4 regions of the Eleftheria terrae genome follow, and region 4 is predicted to be linked to each of the others. Evidence: predicted binding sites of a transcription regulator. Region 4 holds the regulator's gene; each other region holds the start of a gene.
What was found. The regulator LexA, encoded in region 4, represses DNA repair genes until DNA is damaged. The targets are predictions, from matches to a motif close to ACTGTATNNNNATACAGT.
Positions count from the first base shown of each region.

Region 1: a site for LexA is predicted at 2,667-2,684, ahead of recA (recombinase RecA). Genes of this name have one in related genera too.
Region 2: a site for LexA is predicted at 2,183-2,200, ahead of imuA (translesion DNA synthesis-associated protein ImuA). Genes of this name have one in related genera too.
Region 3: a site for LexA is predicted at 1,925-1,942, ahead of imuA (translesion DNA synthesis-associated protein ImuA). Genes of this name have one in related genera too.

Region 1 covers NZ_CP106951.1:3,386,179-3,390,312, forward strand. The annotation lists gene N7L95_RS14955 (esterase/lipase family protein) at 1-73, opposite strand, end outside; gene N7L95_RS14960 (sensor histidine kinase) at 361-1,827, opposite strand; gene N7L95_RS14965 (response regulator) at 1,909-2,580, opposite strand; gene recA (recombinase RecA) at 2,719-3,846, shown strand; gene recX (recombination regulator RecX) at 3,869-4,134, shown strand, end outside.
Region 2 covers NZ_CP106951.1:3,073,676-3,077,809, reverse strand. The annotation lists gene N7L95_RS13545 (PilZ domain-containing protein) at 1-32, shown strand, start outside; partial or broken gene N7L95_RS13540 (glycoside hydrolase family protein) at 62-330, shown strand; gene N7L95_RS13535 (restriction endonuclease) at 327-1,181, opposite strand; gene N7L95_RS13530 (SOS response-associated peptidase) at 1,350-2,042, opposite strand; gene imuA (translesion DNA synthesis-associated protein ImuA) at 2,208-3,017, shown strand; gene N7L95_RS13520 (hypothetical protein) at 3,949-4,134, shown strand, end outside.
Region 3 covers NZ_CP106953.1:114,432-118,565, forward strand. The annotation lists gene N7L95_RS27440 (DNA polymerase Y subunit UmuC family protein) at 1-1,091, opposite strand, end outside; gene imuA (translesion DNA synthesis-associated protein ImuA) at 1,108-1,917, opposite strand; gene N7L95_RS27450 (alpha/beta fold hydrolase) at 2,110-3,165, opposite strand; gene N7L95_RS27455 (thioredoxin family protein) at 3,146-4,134, opposite strand, start outside.
Region 4 covers NZ_CP106951.1:411,800-415,933, reverse strand. The annotation lists gene N7L95_RS02210 (organic hydroperoxide resistance protein) at 47-472, shown strand; gene N7L95_RS02205 (asparaginase) at 519-1,466, opposite strand; gene lexA (transcriptional repressor LexA) at 1,635-2,333, shown strand; gene N7L95_RS02195 (helix-hairpin-helix domain-containing protein) at 2,372-2,734, shown strand; gene N7L95_RS02190 (hypothetical protein) at 2,930-3,844, shown strand.

The DNA.
Region 1 (4,134 bases), 2.5 Mb from region 4:
CGAGCGGGCTGGACGCAACGGCACAGAGGCCGGCGGTGGCAAGGGCATATCGAGCCAACAAGCGTGGAGTCACTTGAATCTCCTCTCACGAGATCGCAGTGCCTTCGGCGGGCCGGTGCGCCTCGGGCCGAACCCCTCGACACCCTCGACACAGGCCGTCCGGCCGTGGTCGGCAGATTGAAAGTCGAGTTGCGCTGGGGCGGTTCCGGGGTTTTCCCACAGCTGCGGTGCAGCAAAGTGATTGGCGCTGATCGCGTCCGAGGAAGGCTGCGGCGGCGATCACGCCGCCCCTCGCTTCAGGGGCGAGGGCGGGCGCAAGCACGACCCGGAGGCCGCTGTTGCAATTCGGGCTGCACCCGCTCAGGGAGGGCCGTCGCCGGCAGGGGGCGGGGCCGGTTCGTCGCGCGGCGGCGACATCGGAAAGCGCACCGTCACGCGGGTGCCGCGCCCGAGCGCGGTGGCCGGGTCGGCGCCGCCCGGGCCTTCACGAGCGTCCTCGATGTTCACCTCCGCCTCGTGCTGGTGGGCAATCTCGCGCACGATGGCAAGGCCCAGGCCGCTGCCGTCCACCCCGGTGCCAAGCGCCCGGTAGAACGGCTGGAAGACCAGCTCCCGCTCGCTCTCCGGAATGCCGGGCCCGGAGTCCTCGACCTGCACCACGCTGACTTGGCCGAAGGGATCGTTCACCACCCGCACGGTCACCGTGCCGCCCTCCGGCGTGTAGAGGATGGCGTTGTCCACCAGGTTGCGGATCAGCTCCTTCACCAGCAGCGGATTGCCCAGCACCCGCGCGCTGCCGGGACTGAACAGGGGCGGGCTCTCGGGGCCCTCGTAGCCCAGGTCGATGCGCTTGTCGAGCGCACGCGGCACGAAGTCGCGCACCGCGTCGGCCGCCAGCCGGGCCAGCGGCACCTCGTGCCGGTGCAGCACCTGCCCCTGGTTCTCGGCCCGCGCCAGCGCCAGCAGCTGGTTGACGAGGTGGGCGGCGCGGTGGCTGGAGCGGGCGATCTGCCGCAGCGACTTCTTCAGCTCGGCCGGGTCGCGCTGGCCCGCATCGATTTCACGCTGCGCCAGCTCGGCCTGCATGCGCAGGCCGGCCAGCGGCGTCTTCAGCTGGTGCGCCGCATCGGCCAGGAAATGCTTCTGCGCCTTGATGGACTGGTCGAGGCGGGCCAGCAGGTCGTTGATGGAGCGCACCAGCGGCGCCACTTCCTCCGGGGCCTCGCGTTCGTCGATCGGGCTCAGGTCATCACTCTGGCGGCGCCGGATGCGCTGCTGCAACTCAGCCAGCGGCGCGATGCCGCGGGCCAACGCCAGCCAGACAAGCAGCACCGCCACCGGCAGGATCACGAACTGCGGCAGGATGACGCCCTTGATGATCTCCGTGGCCAGCTGCGACCGCTTGTTGAGCGTCTCCGCCACCTGCACCAGCGCGGTTCCCGCCGTGGGGGCGGCCGGCAGCGTCACCGACAGGTAGGCGATGCGGATCGGCTCGTTGTGGATCTCCTCGTTGCGGAACTGCAGCTCACCGGGCCGCCCCGACTGCTCGCGCGAGGGCATCGGCAACTGGCGATCGCCGCTGACGAACTCGCCGCTCACGCCGAGCACCTGGAAGTAGATGGTGTCGGCATTGTCGGCACGCAGGAACTCGGCGATGGTCTCGGGCAACTGCAGCCCGCCCTTGACCTGCGCCACCGACACCTGCTGCGCCAGTGTGCGAGCCACTTCACCAAGCGCCCGGTCGAACGGCCGGTTGGCAATGTTCTCGGCCACCAGCCAGGTGAGGGCGACACTCATCGGCCACAGCAGCAGCAGCGGCGCCAGCATCCAGTCAAGAATCTCGCCGAACAGCGAGCGTTGTTCGCGCGTCACCACTGCGGCGGCGCTCCGTGGTCGGCCGCCGGTGCGTCAGCCGGGGATTTTCTCAAGGCAGTACCCGAGCCCCCGCACGGTGGCGATGCGCACCGGCCCCTGCTCGATCTTCTTGCGCAACCGATGGATGTACACCTCGATGGCGTTGTTGCTGACTTCCTCGCCCCACTCGCACAGGCGCTCGACCAACTGGTCCTTGCTGACCAACCGGCCGGCACGCTGCAGCAGCACCTCCAGCAGGCTCAGCTCGCGGGCCGACAGCTCGATCATCTGATCGTTGATGTAGGCCACCCGGCCGGTCTGGTCGAAGGTGAGGGGTCCATGGCGGATGACGCTGGACGCAGCCCCGAGCCCGCGCCGCGTCAGCGCGCGCACGCGGGCCTCCAACTCCTGCAGAGAGAAGGGTTTGGCCATGTAGTCGTCGGCGCCGAGATCGAGCCCCTTGACGCGCTCCTCTATGCTGTCGGCCGCGGTGAGAATCAGCACCGGCGTGGCGGTGCCACGGGCGCGCAGGCGCTTGAGCACCTCCAGGCCGTGCAGCTTGGGCAGGCCCAGGTCAAGTATCACCAGGTCGAATTCGTGGGACGACAGCGCGGCGTCGGCCTCGTTGCCGGCGCTGACCTGGTCGACCGCATAGCCCGAGTTGCGCAGCGAGCGCAGCAGTCCGTCGGCCAGCACTTGATCGTCCTCGGCGATCAGTATTCGCATCTGTCTCTCCTGCTAGGGCTGGGGTGGCGGCGGCGATTGTAGGGGGGCGGGCCGTGAAGTCCCTTGCGTAAATACGAGCACGGACTACTGTACAAACATCCAGCTTTTGCGATAATGCCGCGATCAACGGAGAACCGAATGGACGCACCTACCAAATCTGCCCTCAACACCGAGAAGGCGAAAGCCCTGCAGGCCGCCCTGGCCCAGATTGAAAAGCAGTTCGGCAAGGGCTCCATCATGCGCCTCGGCGAAGGCGAGGCGATCGACGACATCCAGGTCGTCTCCACCGGCTCGCTGGGCCTGGACATCGCGCTTGGCGTGGGCGGCCTGCCGCGCGGCCGGGTGGTCGAGATCTACGGCCCGGAATCGTCCGGCAAGACGACGCTGACGCTGCAGGTCGTGGCCGAGATGCAGAAGCAGGGCGGCGTCTGTGCCTTCATCGATGCGGAGCATGCGCTGGACGTGCAGTATGCCCAGAAGCTCGGCGTCAACCTCCAGGACCTGCTGATCTCCCAGCCCGACACCGGCGAGCAGGCGCTCGAAATCGTTGATGCACTGGTGCGCTCCGGCTCGGTCGACCTGATCATCATCGACTCGGTGGCCGCCCTCACGCCCAAGGCGGAACTCGAAGGCGAGATGGGCGACAGCCTGCCGGGCCTGCAGGCCCGCCTGATGAGCCAGGCCTTGCGCAAGCTGACCGCCACGATCAAGAAGACCAACTGCATGGTCATCTTCATCAACCAGATCCGCATGAAGATCGGCGTGATGTTCGGCTCGCCCGAAACGACCACCGGCGGCAATGCGCTGAAGTTCTACGCCTCGGTGCGCCTGGACATCCGTCGCGTCGGCTCGATCAAGAAGGGCGAAGAGGTGATCGGCAACGAGACCAAGGTCAAGGTTGTCAAGAACAAGGTCTCGCCTCCGTTCAAGACAGCTGATTTCGACATCCTCTACGGCGAAGGCATCAGCCGCGAGGGCGAGATCATCGACATGGGCGTGAACGCCCGCATCGTCGAGAAGTCGGGCGCCTGGTACGCCTACAACGGCGAAAAGATCGGCCAGGGCAAGGACAACGCGCGCGAATTCCTGCGCGAGAACCCCGACGTCGCCTTCGAGATCGAGAACAAGGTGCGGGCGGCCCTCAACATCCCGCTGCTGGCCGCCGCGCCGGGCGCCAAGCCCGACACCGATCGTGCGGAGAAGTCAGCAGAAAAACCGGCGGACAAGCCGGCCGGCAAGGCCAAGGCCGCGCCTCGCGACGAGTGACATCCCGCCGCCGGGGCCGCCGATGGGTTTCGAGAAACTCTCGTTGAAGGGGCGTGCCCTCAAGCACCTGGCCACCCGCGAGCACTCGCGACGCGAGCTGGAACGCAAGCTCGCGCCGCACGAGGAGACCCCGGGCCAGGTGCAGGCGGTGCTCGACGAACTGGAAAGCAAGGGCCTGCTCTCGCAGGCCCGTTTTGTCGAATCGGTGCTGCATCGCAAGTCGGCCCGCTTCGGCACCGCCCGCATCCGCCAGGAACTGCAGGGCCACGGGCTGGATGCCGAGCTGAT
Region 2 (4,134 bases), 2.7 Mb from region 4:
AGGCCAAGCTGGAGAGGTATTTGCGCCGGTGAGGTCCACGGTGCAGACGTCATTTTTTCCATTGGCGAGGGCTGAAGAGGCGACGCTGCACTACTGCCCGGTGCTGGCCGTCGAGCCGCAGGACCGGCTGGCGGCCATCGTTGACTTCACCTTCAACCTCGGTGCCGGACGGCTTTGGACGTCGACACTGCGCCGCTGAATCAACGAGCGCGCCTGGCTTGTTAGCGCAGGCGAGTTGTGCCGCTGGGTACATGCCGGAGGGCGGGTGCTGCCGGCTTAGTGGCTCGCAGGCATGCAGAAGCAAGTCTGCTGCTGGCCACTTCTCGTTAAGAGGGCCGCGTACCACGGCATTTGGGATAAGCAGTGCACCCCCAGAAGGAGCGCCCTGCATGGGCGCCGCGCTTTGCTTCCCTTCGTGTCATAGCGGAGGAGCAGAGCGGGCAGATCGGCTTCACAGCTTCGGCTGGCGCCTGCGGATCTTCGCCGACGGCCTGTGCAGGCGCCGGCTCTGATTTGGCTGCTGCCCGACGCAGCATCGTCTCCAGCTGCGCGCCCTCTATCAACACGACCGCCTGCTGCTTGGCAAAGGCGCGCGCTTCGTCGGTGAACCGCCCAGAGGTCACCACAAAGCCGCCATCGGCTGCGGATGCCTTCATCACGCCATACAGCTCACGGATGACGGCGACCCCGACCCTGGTGGACTTCCACTGCTTGCACTGGACCAGGTACTTGCGGCCAGCCTTGCGCAGGACCAGATCGATCCCGCCGTCGGCGCCAGCCCCTCCTCGCTCGATCACGGAGTAGCCTTGCTGGCGAAACGCCTCCCCCACCAGCTGCTCGAACTGCTGCCAGCTGATGTCCTCCAGCGGCCGCGTCGATTCACTGCTGGCAACGCTCGCCGCCAGGCTCCTGCCGCGATGGCGCTGCCAAGCCGACAGACCCGCTCCCGCCAGAAAGATGATGGGCAGAACGTACTGCCCGACGCCCGCGGCCGATCGGTACAGTGCCACGATGGTGAAGTGAGCGATCTGAGCCGGATCGCTGGTCACCGGCATGGGAGTGGTCGCTACGCCATGCAGCCAGAGGTAGGACGCAATTGCGAGGCTGACGCCTACCCACCAAGGGAGCCAAGCGACAATTTCGATCAGATCAAGGGCGGGACTGGATTTTCGTTTGGCCATGAGCAACGCCTGCCGAGGTAGGGCGGCGCATTCTCACGGACGTCCCGAGGGGCGCATGGATCGACTCACCAAAAAAGCGTGCCTTCGAGAACAAGTTCTCCGACTGCCGCGGCCTGCCGATACGCGCGGCGGACCGATCTTGCTCCTCACGCCTTCGGGCCGCTACGGTCAGAGGTCCAACGACGCCTCCCCATTTAATCCGGTTTGTTGTGCGGCTTTCGTTGGAAGGGGCGCGGGCTCCGCGTCAAGCGCCTCGGCCGGATAGGTACTGAGCAGGCGACGCGCTTCCTGCAGGGGTGCCCCTAGCCAGGGCGCGTACTGCTCCTCCGACAGAATCGCCATCATCCGCTTCTCCTCGCCCGGCTTGTGCATCCGCCGCATGAGCGGATGGTCGTCGGCGTTGACGGTGAGTGCCGTGAAGGTGATCAGCTCCTCGCCGTCCTGCTCCTTGGGCCGCCATCGCTCCCAGAGCCCGGCGATGCCCATCGGTGCACCGTCGCCACGCCAGAAGCGCCAGCGCACGTGCTGGCCGCTTTCCCAGTTCGGCTCGAAAAAGCTCTCCATCGGGATGACGCAGCGCTGGCCGCGTTTCCAAGCGTCCCGGTACGAGGCCTTGCTTTCCACCTCCTCCGCACGCGCATTGACGGTCGACCAGGCGATCTTCGGCGCCTTGGCCCACCACGGCAGCAAACCCCAGGTGGCGGCGATCGACTCCAGGCCCAGGTCGATGCACTCGGCGTCCCGCCGGACGATCGGCCCCTGGTAGCGCGGCCACAGCTCCGGCCTCCAGTCCTCGCTTGGCAGCCCAATGCCAAACGCAGCGAGCAGCCGCGCATTGCTGCGAACCGGGACGTAGTTCACGCACATGTGCTCACCTCACTGAAGATGTGAAATGCTGCGCCGCAACAGCCGCCGACCCTCTGGCCAGGGAACGCGTGCGGTTCTTCTGGCGCTGAGTGTGTAGGCACCGGCCTGACTCGACAAGGACGGGGCGGTGAGATACTGTATATATAAACAGGTATCCGCATGTCTGCCGCCGCTCCCTCTCCGTCACGTGTGCCTGCCGACCGGTGTGCCGAGACCGTTCTGGATTCACTCGATCCAGCGATCGAGTGTTCACTGTGGCGCGGCACCGAGCTGTCGTGCGGCGAGCAGCGGACTGTGAGTACCGGCTTCGACGGCCTGGATGCTGAACTACCGGGTGGGGGTTGGCCCCTGGGCGCGGTGACAGAAATCCTGCAGCCGCAGGCCGCTCTGGCGGAATGGCGACTGCTCGGGCCGGGACTGCGCCAGCTGGCGACCGCAGAGCGTCCCTTGTGGCTGGTGGGGGCGCCCCATGCACCCTACTGTCCCGGGCTGCGTTTGGCTGGCCTTCCTGAAACCCACTTGATTCGGGTGCGTGTCGACACCCCGGCCGAGCGGCTGTGGGCAACCGAGCAAGCGGTCAAGGCCGACGGTCTGGGTGCCGTGCTGGCTTGGCTGCCCCAGGTGCGGCCGGCGCAAATCCGCCGATTGCAAGCCTGTGCAGCTCAAGCCGACATGCCCGTCTTCTTGATGCGGCCGGAGCTTGCCCTGCGTGATGCTTCCGCGGCGCCACTGCGGCTGGTGGTATCGCTCGGTGACGCATGGACGCTGCACGTGCAGATCGCAAAGCGTCGCGGCCCAGTTCATGAAGATCAGTTATCGCTTCCCGCTGTGTCGCCTCAGTTGGCACGGCTCGCGGCGGCCCGCTTTCAGTCCATCGGCCGTAATGTTGTGGAGCGCTATCAAGTTGGATCGGCAAGGACTGGTTCTCCTTACCCCGCGCTTGTCACCGACCACGCTGTTGCGGAATAAACGTGCTTGGTAGGCAGCGAAAAAATGCTGCCCCGCGGGCCAAAGGGCGGGGCGCGTCCTGTCGGACCTGGTTCTTAAGCGCGAAGCGAGCGCGCTTGCTCCTAGCAGAGCTGACGGGCTAAATGGTCGCGAAGGATCGTCCTGCAGCTAGACGGTGCCCAGCCCGCTCTGCTTCTTCTTGCGTCACATATCGGTGATCGGGTTGCAGGAACCACCGTGCTGGACAGTCGTGCCCGGTTCGCCCTGCTGTAGCAAAAAATGCGGTTCTGCTCATCGACGAGCTGGCTCTTGCTCAGAGCGGCCTATCCTGAGCCAACCCCCAGCACTGGGCCTGAGCGTCGCGTCTCGGAGCGGTTGCAGCTCCTCGGACATGTTCGCTTGAGGGGCTGGCATTCCAGGCGCCGACTTCACTCTCGCTTCACCCGCTGCGCCTAAAGTCTTCTGACGAAATTAGAAGGGTCGAATGGAGCCGCGGCAAGGGAAATCAATCTTGATCACTTCATCCTTCCCTATGCCTGCCCGGGGCGACGCTTTCGCAACAAGCGAGTCCAGAACGTTCCGTCTTGTCCGTTAGCACTCGCATTTTTTTGCAATGCATGCACTGGTGAGGCCCCCACATTGGGGGCAGACGTAATATTAAATATCGATAAAATTAACTATTTGCCATTCCAGCACTTCAGCGCGGGCCGTTAAAAATACCAATTGCCGCGTCAGAAAATACCATTTCTACTTCATCTCAAGCATCTATTGATGCCTCTGAGTTGCGACGGAAATATCAGTGTGCCGACTGCTGTGCGAGGAATATTAAGGGAGTGTTGGGGCGCGGATGGAAAAATGTTGCCAATGCTGTTCGGTGGTTTTTGAATCGCTGATGCCATATAAGGTGTTATGTAATGCCGTGCAATTCGCAACAATTTGACAGGCCACAAAGATGTCAAAAACGATCCAGCTGAAGTTTTCGCTTTGCACTATTGTCGTTGCACTTGCGGCATTTGTCTTCACCTATGCGGGGGGCGCCAAAAAAACGCACAGAAGTGAAATTCCCGCAGGGGGCGAAAATCATCTCGACTTTGCGCTTCCATCGCCACCGAAAAGCGCCGAAAAGTCAGTGAGGCTT
Region 3 (4,134 bases), on a different replicon from region 4:
CTGGGGCCGGCGATGGTTTCGAGGGGGCCCTGGTAGAGCGGCCGCTCATCCCTCAGGGCGAGGCGGATCGGTGGGTCCAGCAGCCAGGTCGGCAATGGCAGGTCGGCGGGCATCGCCACCGCTTTGCGCGGTACCGGCTCGCCAGCGGGTTGCCATGTCTGCGCGCACTCGGGCCGGTGGTCGGCGCGCAGCACCGCGCGCTGCACCCGCTCGGGCCCGAGCCGGGCGGCGACGCGCTCCATCAGCTGCAGCACCGATTCACCCCGGCGGCTGGCGTCCTGCAGCAGGGAGCCGCTCTGTACCGCCAATGCCTCCACATCATCGGCGCGCAGCCGGATTTCCTCGACCGACGCGGCGAGTTCGACTTTGGCCAGTTGTTCGGCCAGCAAACGGGCCAAGTGCCCGGTCTCGCGGGTCGTCTCCGCGGTGCGGATCTCCAGTTCGGCGCTGGGCGGTGCGTCGCGTCCCCGATGGAAGTCATGCAGCCAGATGAACGTGAAGCAGTGCACGCCGGCCTGGCGGGCGGCGAGCCAGCCGGCCATCTGCTCCAGCAGGCGTTGCCCGCCAAGCAGCAGGCCCTCGGCGTGCTCGACCCGGCTGGGCAACTCCAGGCGAGCCTCGAAACGCTCGGGCAGGGTGAGCCACTCGAAAGTCTCGGGCCGCAGCCCGTAGGCTTGGTCCAGGCCTTCCAAGAGGGCGTGCCCGAGGCGCCGGCCGACACCGCCCCGTGGCAGACGGCGCACGTCGCCCAGGCAGCGACAGCCCAGGCGGGCCAGCGTGGCTTCGCAGGCAGCGGCCTCCGTCACCGTCGTCAACGGCAGCGGGTCCAGCAGCGCCGGCAGTGGCCCGCCAAAGCCGTTTTCCCTGCCGGCGCGCGCCAACGCCAGCGCTGCGCGGGCGGTGGGGGCCCGCGCCACCGCCGTGCAGCCCAGGGCCAGCGCCGTCTGCTGCAGGCGCTCCCACAAGCGGTCCTCGCCACCGAACAAGCGCCGGCTGGCGGCGGCCTCCAGCAGCACCGCTTCGTCGAGCAGCGCAACGCGTGGGGTGAACTGCAAGGCCCACCAGCCGATGGCCCGCTGCTGCGAGGCCACGGCCCCGGCGCCGGTCTCAGAAGGCGTTCGCGGGCTCGGGGACGACAGGAACGGGGGAAGTGTCAGTGCCACCCAGTACAGCATGGTGGCTCTCCAGAGAACGACGGCCCCCCGGCTGCAGGCGAGCTGCAGCGAGGCGGGCCAGCTGAGGCGAAACGGCGGCGAGCGTCAACTCGCCTTCATGAACAGGGCCGCGGCGCTTGGCGATCCGCACCCGCAGCGTCCACGCCGTGCCGAGCGAGACCACCAGCCGCAGCGGTGCGGCGGAAGCATCGCGCAGTGCGAGCATTGGCCGCATCAGAAAGACCGGCATCTCGGCCTGAGCGGCACAGCTCTGCAGGCGGCGGATCTGGGCGGGCCGCACCTGAGGCAGCCAGGCGAGCACCGCGCCGAGGCCATCGGCCTTGACGGCCTGCTCGGTGGCCCACAGTCGCTCGGCCGGCGTGTCGGCCCGCACACGGACCAGGTGGCTCTCTGGGAGCCCGGCCAGGCGCAGGCCAGGGCAGTAGGGCGCATGAGGAGCGCCCACCAGCCACAGCGGGCGCTGCGACGTCGCCAGCCGACGCAGTGCCGGCCCGAGGAGTCGCCATTCCGCGAGGCCGTCCTGAGCTTGCAGGATTTCGGTCACCGCGCCCAGGGGCCATCCACTGCCCGGCAACTCATCATCCAAGCCATTGAAGCCGGTGCTTACTGTGAGTTGCACGCCGCGCGACAGCTCAGTACCGCGCCACAGTGAAGACTCAATCGCTGGATCCAGTGACTCCAGAACGGTCTCGGCGCACCGATCGGCAGGCAGACGAGGGAGAGAGGAAGCAGCAGCAGACATGCGAGAACCTGTTTATATATACAGTATCTCACCGCCTGGTTCTTGTCGAGTCAGGCGGATGCTTACGCACTCGACACGAGAAGAACCGCACACGGTTGTTCCCCAACGGACGGGCCGCCGTGCGGCTGCAGGCGGCACTTCACATCTTCAGTAAGGTAGGCAGGTGAGAGGGGGCTGCCAAAGCGGGGCGAGCTAGGCCTTGGCGATGTCGATCACCGCCTGGGCGAACGCTTGCGGTGCTTCCTGCGGCAGGTTGTGGCCGACACCGCCGGACAGCTGCCGGTGCTCGTACCGGCCGATGAAACGTTTCGCATACGAGGCCGGGTCAGGGTGGGGGGCGCCGTTCGCGTCGCCTTCCAGCGTGATGGTCGGCACCGTAATCGCCGGTGCAGCGGTGAGCCTGGCCTCGATGCCGTCGTACCGGGCTTCGCCGGGCGCCAAGGCAAGCCGCCAGCGATAGTTGTGGACCGCGATCGCGACGTGATCCGGGTTGTCGAGCGCGCGTGCGGAACATTCGAAGGTGGCGTCGCTGAAGTGCCATTGTGGCGAGGCCTGCTGCCAGATCAGCTTGGCGAAGGCGCGGGTGTTCTTCTCGTAGCCCAGGCGTCCGCGTTCGGTGGCCAGGTAGTACTGGTACCACCACTGCAATTCAGCCTGTGGCGGCAGGGGCTGCAACGCTGTTTTGGGATTGGCGACCAGGTAGCCGCTCACCGAGACCAGCGCCTTGCAGCGCTCCGGCCAGAGTGCTCCCAGGATGCAGGCCGTGCGCGCGCCCCAGTCGCAGCCGGCCATGACGGCCCGCTCGATGCCCAGCGCGTCCATGAGTGAGATCACGTCCACCGCGAGCGCCGCTTGCTGTCCATTGCGCGGCGTGTCGTGCGAAAGAAAGCGGGTGCTGCCGTAGCCGCGCAGGTAGGGCACGATCACACGATATCCGGCCTGTGCGAGCAGGGGGGCGACGTCCACGTAGGTATGGATGTCATACGGCCAGCCGTGCAGGCAGATCACGACCGGACCGTCCGCAGGGCCGTCTTCGGCATAGCCCACATTCAGCACGCCGGCGTTCACCTGTTTCAGTGCCGCGAAGCTGCTGCGGGATGCAGCGGCCTGCGCGCGGGCCTGTGGGGCGAGCAAGCCGAACGGCATCGCCAGCCCGGCAACGGCCGCCGCACCGAACAGGCGCCGGCGCCCGGCATCTATGGGTTCCATCTTGAAGCTCCTCTCTTGTCTAGCCAAAGGTGAAGGCATACACGCGCACGCCTGCATCGAGAAACTCGATCTCGAAGGTTCTCTCGCCGGCCGAGGCGGCCTGGCGCACGAGTTGGTACAGGCGCTGTGCATCGACGATGCCGCGACCGTCGGCATTGGTGTCCGTGCCATGGTCGGCGCCTGGCGCGCGGCCGTCGATGCGCACGCGGAAACGGATCGGATGGCCGCTGTCGCTGGCCATCACCAGGTGCAGGTCACGGGCACGGAAACGGTAGGCGATGCGTCCGCCCGGCTGCCGCCCCAAGGCGTATTCCTCGCCGACCCGCCATGCGCCAGACAGCGTCCACTGGTTGGCATGGAGGCTCGGTGCTCCGGCATACACCTGGTCGCCCGGGCGCAAGCCGCCGTGCGTGGACACGAAGCCGCTCGCGCGGGCGGAGCCGATGTAGGTCTCGTCGGATTCGGCCTGCTCGGGGTTGGCCGCTGCCTGGGTGCCCTTGCCCACCGGAGCCACCAGCCCCGTGGCCGTCAAGTCGCCGCGGCCGGCCTCGCGGAGCAGCTGCTGGATCAGCCGCTCGGCGTCTGCGTAGCGGCCTTCGCCGTATTGGGAATGGCGGATGCGCCCCTGCGCATCGACAAAGTACAGCGCCGGCCATGCGCGGTTGCCGAAGGCACGCCAGATCGTGTAGTGGCTGTCCAGCGCCACCGGGTAGCCGATGTCCAGGTCCCGCACCGCGCGCAGCACGTTGCCCGGCTGCTGCTCGAACTCGAACTCCGGCGTGTGCACGCCCACCACGACAAGGCCCGCTGCTTGGTACTTGCGCGCCCATGCCCGCACATACGGCAGCGTGCGCAGGCAGTTGATGCATGAGTAGGTCCAGAAATCCACCAGCACCACCTTGCCGTTCAGGGCTTGCGGCGTCAGCGGAGCCGAGTTGATCCAGCCCGTCGCGCCGTCGAGCGGCGGCATTGTGGCCGGGGCGGAGGTGACCACGCCAGGCAGGCAGA
Region 4 (4,134 bases):
GCGTCGGTTTCCCTCCCCCCTGTCCAACCAAGCAAGGAGTCTTTCGATGAAACTCGACAAAGTGGTGTACACCGCCCAAGCCACCGCCAACGGAGGCCGCGACGGCCGCGCGGTCTCGTCAGACGGTGCGCTGGACGTGAAGCTTGCCCTGCCGAAGGAAATGGGCGGCTCCGGCGCAGCCGGCACCAACCCCGAGCAGCTCTTTGCCGCCGGCTATTCGGCCTGCTTCCTCGGGGCCATGAAGTTTGTCGCCTCGCAGCAGAAGAAGGCGCTGCCGGCCGACACCTCGGTGACCGGCAAGGTCGGCATCGGGCCGATCCCGGCCGGCTTCGGCATCCAGGCCGACCTCGCCATTTCGCTGCCCGGCTGGGAGAAGGCGGATGCCGAGGCGCTGGTCGAAGCTGCACACAAGGTGTGCCCCTATTCCAATGCGACCCGCAACAACATCGAAGTGCGCCTGAGCGTGGTCTGAGGGCCCGCGGGCCGCGCCAGGGCGGCCCGCGCCGCGCGCCGCCGTCTCAGGCGCCGCGCGCGGACAGCAACTGCAGCAGCAGCTCGACCCTGGCCTTGTAGGGCGTGCCGGCCTGCGCGGCCGGCAGCATATCGTCCGGCCGGGGCAGTACCCGGCCTTCGGCGCAGCGGGTGCTGCGCCATACCCGCACGCCGGCGGCCTGCGCCTCCAGCAGGGCCGCCTCCAGATCTTCGTGCACCGTGCCGTTGCCGGTGGCCGTGACCACCAGGCCCTGCACACCGATGCGCGTCAACGCGCGCACCGCCCGCCCGTCGGCCCCGCTGTGGCTGGAGACGATCTCCACCCAGGGCCAGTCCGCCACATCGGCCGCCACCGCCTGCAGGCCCAGTGCCTCGCCCTGGGGCCAGTCGCGCAGGCGGCGCAGCTGGCCGGCCTCCACATACGCCAGCGGCCCGGCGTCTCCCGAACAGAAGGCATCCAGGCGGTAGGTGTGGCTCTTGCGCACCTCCGCAGCGCTGTGCACCGCGCCGGCCAGCAAGGCGAGCACGCCGCGCGCGCCTGGTTCGCGCGCCACCAGCACCGCGTCCAGCAGGTTCTGTGGCCCGTCGGCCTGCAGGGCCGAGGCCGGTCGCATCGCGGCGGTCAGCACCACCGGCTTGGCCGGCGCGAGCAGCCGCTGAAGCAGGTAGCCGGTCTCCTCCAGCGTGTCGGTGCCGTGGGTGACCACGATCCCGGCCACTTCCTCGCGCGCCAGATGGTGCGCAATGCGGCGGGCCAGTGCCTGCCACACCGAGAAGCCCATGTCCTTGCTGTCCACTTGCGCGACCTGTTCGGTCTCGAGCGGACAGGCCAGCAGGCCCGGAATGGCTTCCACCAGCGAGGCGATGCCCAATTGGGCCGCCCGATAGCCGACCGTGTCCGCCGCCTGGGCGGCGGTGCCCGCAATCGTGCCACCGGTGCCGAGGATCACGACCTGCTTCGCTTTGCTTTGCATTTTTCGAAAGACTGGATAAAAATACAGCTACTGGATGCCCGAACAGTGCCTGCGCCTCAGCCGTTCCTGCCACCGCTTCCGCGAGGAAGCCGCCTTCGAACCGCTGTAGGCCCTGGCTACCGCCCCGGGCTGTCAACACCCCATTTGAACCCACCACCCGAGGTGCCCGTGGACCCGCAACGCTCCGACCTTCCCAAGCTCACCGCGCGCCAGCAGCAGATCCTCGACCTGATTCGCGCTTCCATCGAGCGCACCGGCGCGCCGCCCACCCGGGCAGAGATTGCGGCCGAGCTCGGGTTCCGCTCGGCCAACGCCGCCGAAGAGCATTTGCAGGCGCTGGCGCGCAAGGGCGCCATCGAGCTGGTGGGTGGCACCTCGCGTGGCATCCGGCTGAAGTCTGACACATTGCGCTCGGTGAACGAATCGCGGCTGGCCAGCATGGGACGCCAGGGCCTGCTGCCGCTGCCCGGCATTGCACAGCTGGCCTTGCCGCTGGTGGGCCGTGTCGCCGCCGGCAGCCCCATCCTGGCGCAGGAGCACATCGACCAGACCTACCACGTCGGTGCCAGCATGTTCGCCCGGCAACCGGACTACCTGTTGAAGGTGCGCGGCATGAGCATGCGCGACGCCGGCATCCTGGAAGGCGACCTGCTGGCCGTGCAGAAAGCCAAGGAAGCCAAGAACGGGCAGATCGTGGTGGCAAGGCTGGGTGACGATGTCACGGTCAAGCGCTTCAAGAAGACACGCGGCACCATCGAGCTGATCGCCGAGAACCCGGACTTCAAGACCATCGTGGTCGAGCCCGGCCAGGAATTCGAGCTCGAGGGCATCGCCGTCGGCCTGATCCGCAACACCCTGGTGATGTGACCTGCCCGGTGTTTCAACTCCAGCCTCCGGAAGTCCTGATGAAAGCGCTGCGCCACACCGACTGCCTGCATCCGACCGCGTCGCTGGAGCTGATCCCCAACATCGGCCCCTCGCTCGCTGAAGACCTGGCGCTGCTGGGCATTCACGCCCCGCGCGACTTGATCGGCCGCGACGCGCTGGTGCTCTACCACGACCTGTGCGCACGCACCGGCCAACGCCAAGACCCCTGCGTGCTGGATACCTTCATGGCAGCGATCGACTTCATGCGCGGTGCACCTGCGGCGCCGTGGTGGCACTACACCGCCCAGCGCAAGCTGCTCTATGGCCAGCTGCGCATGTCCGCTAGCGAAGCGGGCGGCGAGGGCCAGCGCCATCGCACTGCAAGCCGCGGCAGCGGCTGAGCCGCACCGGCCGACGACCGACCACGACTCACGCTTTTTTCGCCGAGCCGCTGCGCGGGTGGCGGGCGTTTCGCGAGCCTCTGCTCGCGAGCCCCGTGCAGCGAGCAGGAAGCACAGCCCAGCCGGGCTGCAGGACTTCCGAAACGACCAATCCTGCCGAACGTCATTGCACTGTTTTGATTTTCGGAGACGGACATGGCCTCTTCCATCCACACCCCCCCCACCCCCGCCCCCACCGACGCCGGCAACGGCCACACGGAGGCGCGCCTGGTCCGCGCGCCGGGGCGTTCCCCACGCCGCCCCTCCTGGTGGGCACGTCTGCGCGAGCAACTGTGGCTGCCGATGACGCCCGCCGGGCCAGGCGGCAGCGCCGCGGCGGCGGCCGCCGCCGGTCCCACCCCGAGTGGCTTTCCCGCACTCGACGCGGTGCTGCCGGCCGGCGGTTGGCCGGCCGCCGGCGTGGTCGAGGTGCTGGCGCCGCAGCCGGGTCATCCCGAGCTGGCCCTGCTCGGCCCGGTGCTGTGCAGCGCCGCGTCGCACGGCCAGCGCACCGCCTTGCTGGGCCAGCCGGCCGGGGTGGTCTTCGATCCGGCGCAAGGCTGCGTGGCCACGCCGGGCGCCCGGGCCACCGGCACCTGTGAGGTGCCCTCGCACGAGACGCTGCCGCGGGCCTTGTCCTGGCTGCGGGCCGGCCGTGGCGGTGTGCTGGCCGTGTGGTTGCCCGAGCTGGCCCTGGCTGACCTGCGCGAGCTCCAGCGTGCCGCGCGCCGGGCCCACACCACCGTCTTCGCGGTGCGGCCCTGGTCGGCTCACTGGGACGACCATGGCGAGGCCGACCTGCGCGTGAGCCTGTTCGCCGGCAAGGGCGGCCGGTGGGAGGTGCGCGTGCACCTGCAGCCGGGCGCAGCAGCACCGACCGTGCGGGTACCGGCGCTGGGCAGCACACCGGCCCGCCACCTGCGGGTGGTGCAAGACCCGAGCGACCATCGTCGCACCCTGCTGAGCGGCAGCTTCGTTGATGTGTGCCGTGAGCTCGACCGCTTGGCCGCACTCGAACGGGCCGCCGAAGCGATGCTGCCGGGCGGCGCCCGCTGGGTGGCAGCGGTCTGAGCCACGCGGCCCGGCGCCTGCGCCGGGTCACAGGTAGCCACGGCGCCCCAGGCAGTGGAAGCGCCAGTGTCGCCACGGCGCCAGCCGGGGCAGCCGCGGCGAGTCCTCCGGGCGTCTCGCATCAGCCGCCATACAGCAAGCGCACCGTGCAGGCCGTCTTGATTGGCGGCCGGCGGCGAACCGTCGAGGGACCGCAGCGGCGGTGTGACCGAAAGGCAATGGCGGAGTGTCCAGCGCGGGGTCGACGCCACGCGCCGGGCAGCGCTAGGGGGCAGACCGCTCCAAAACGG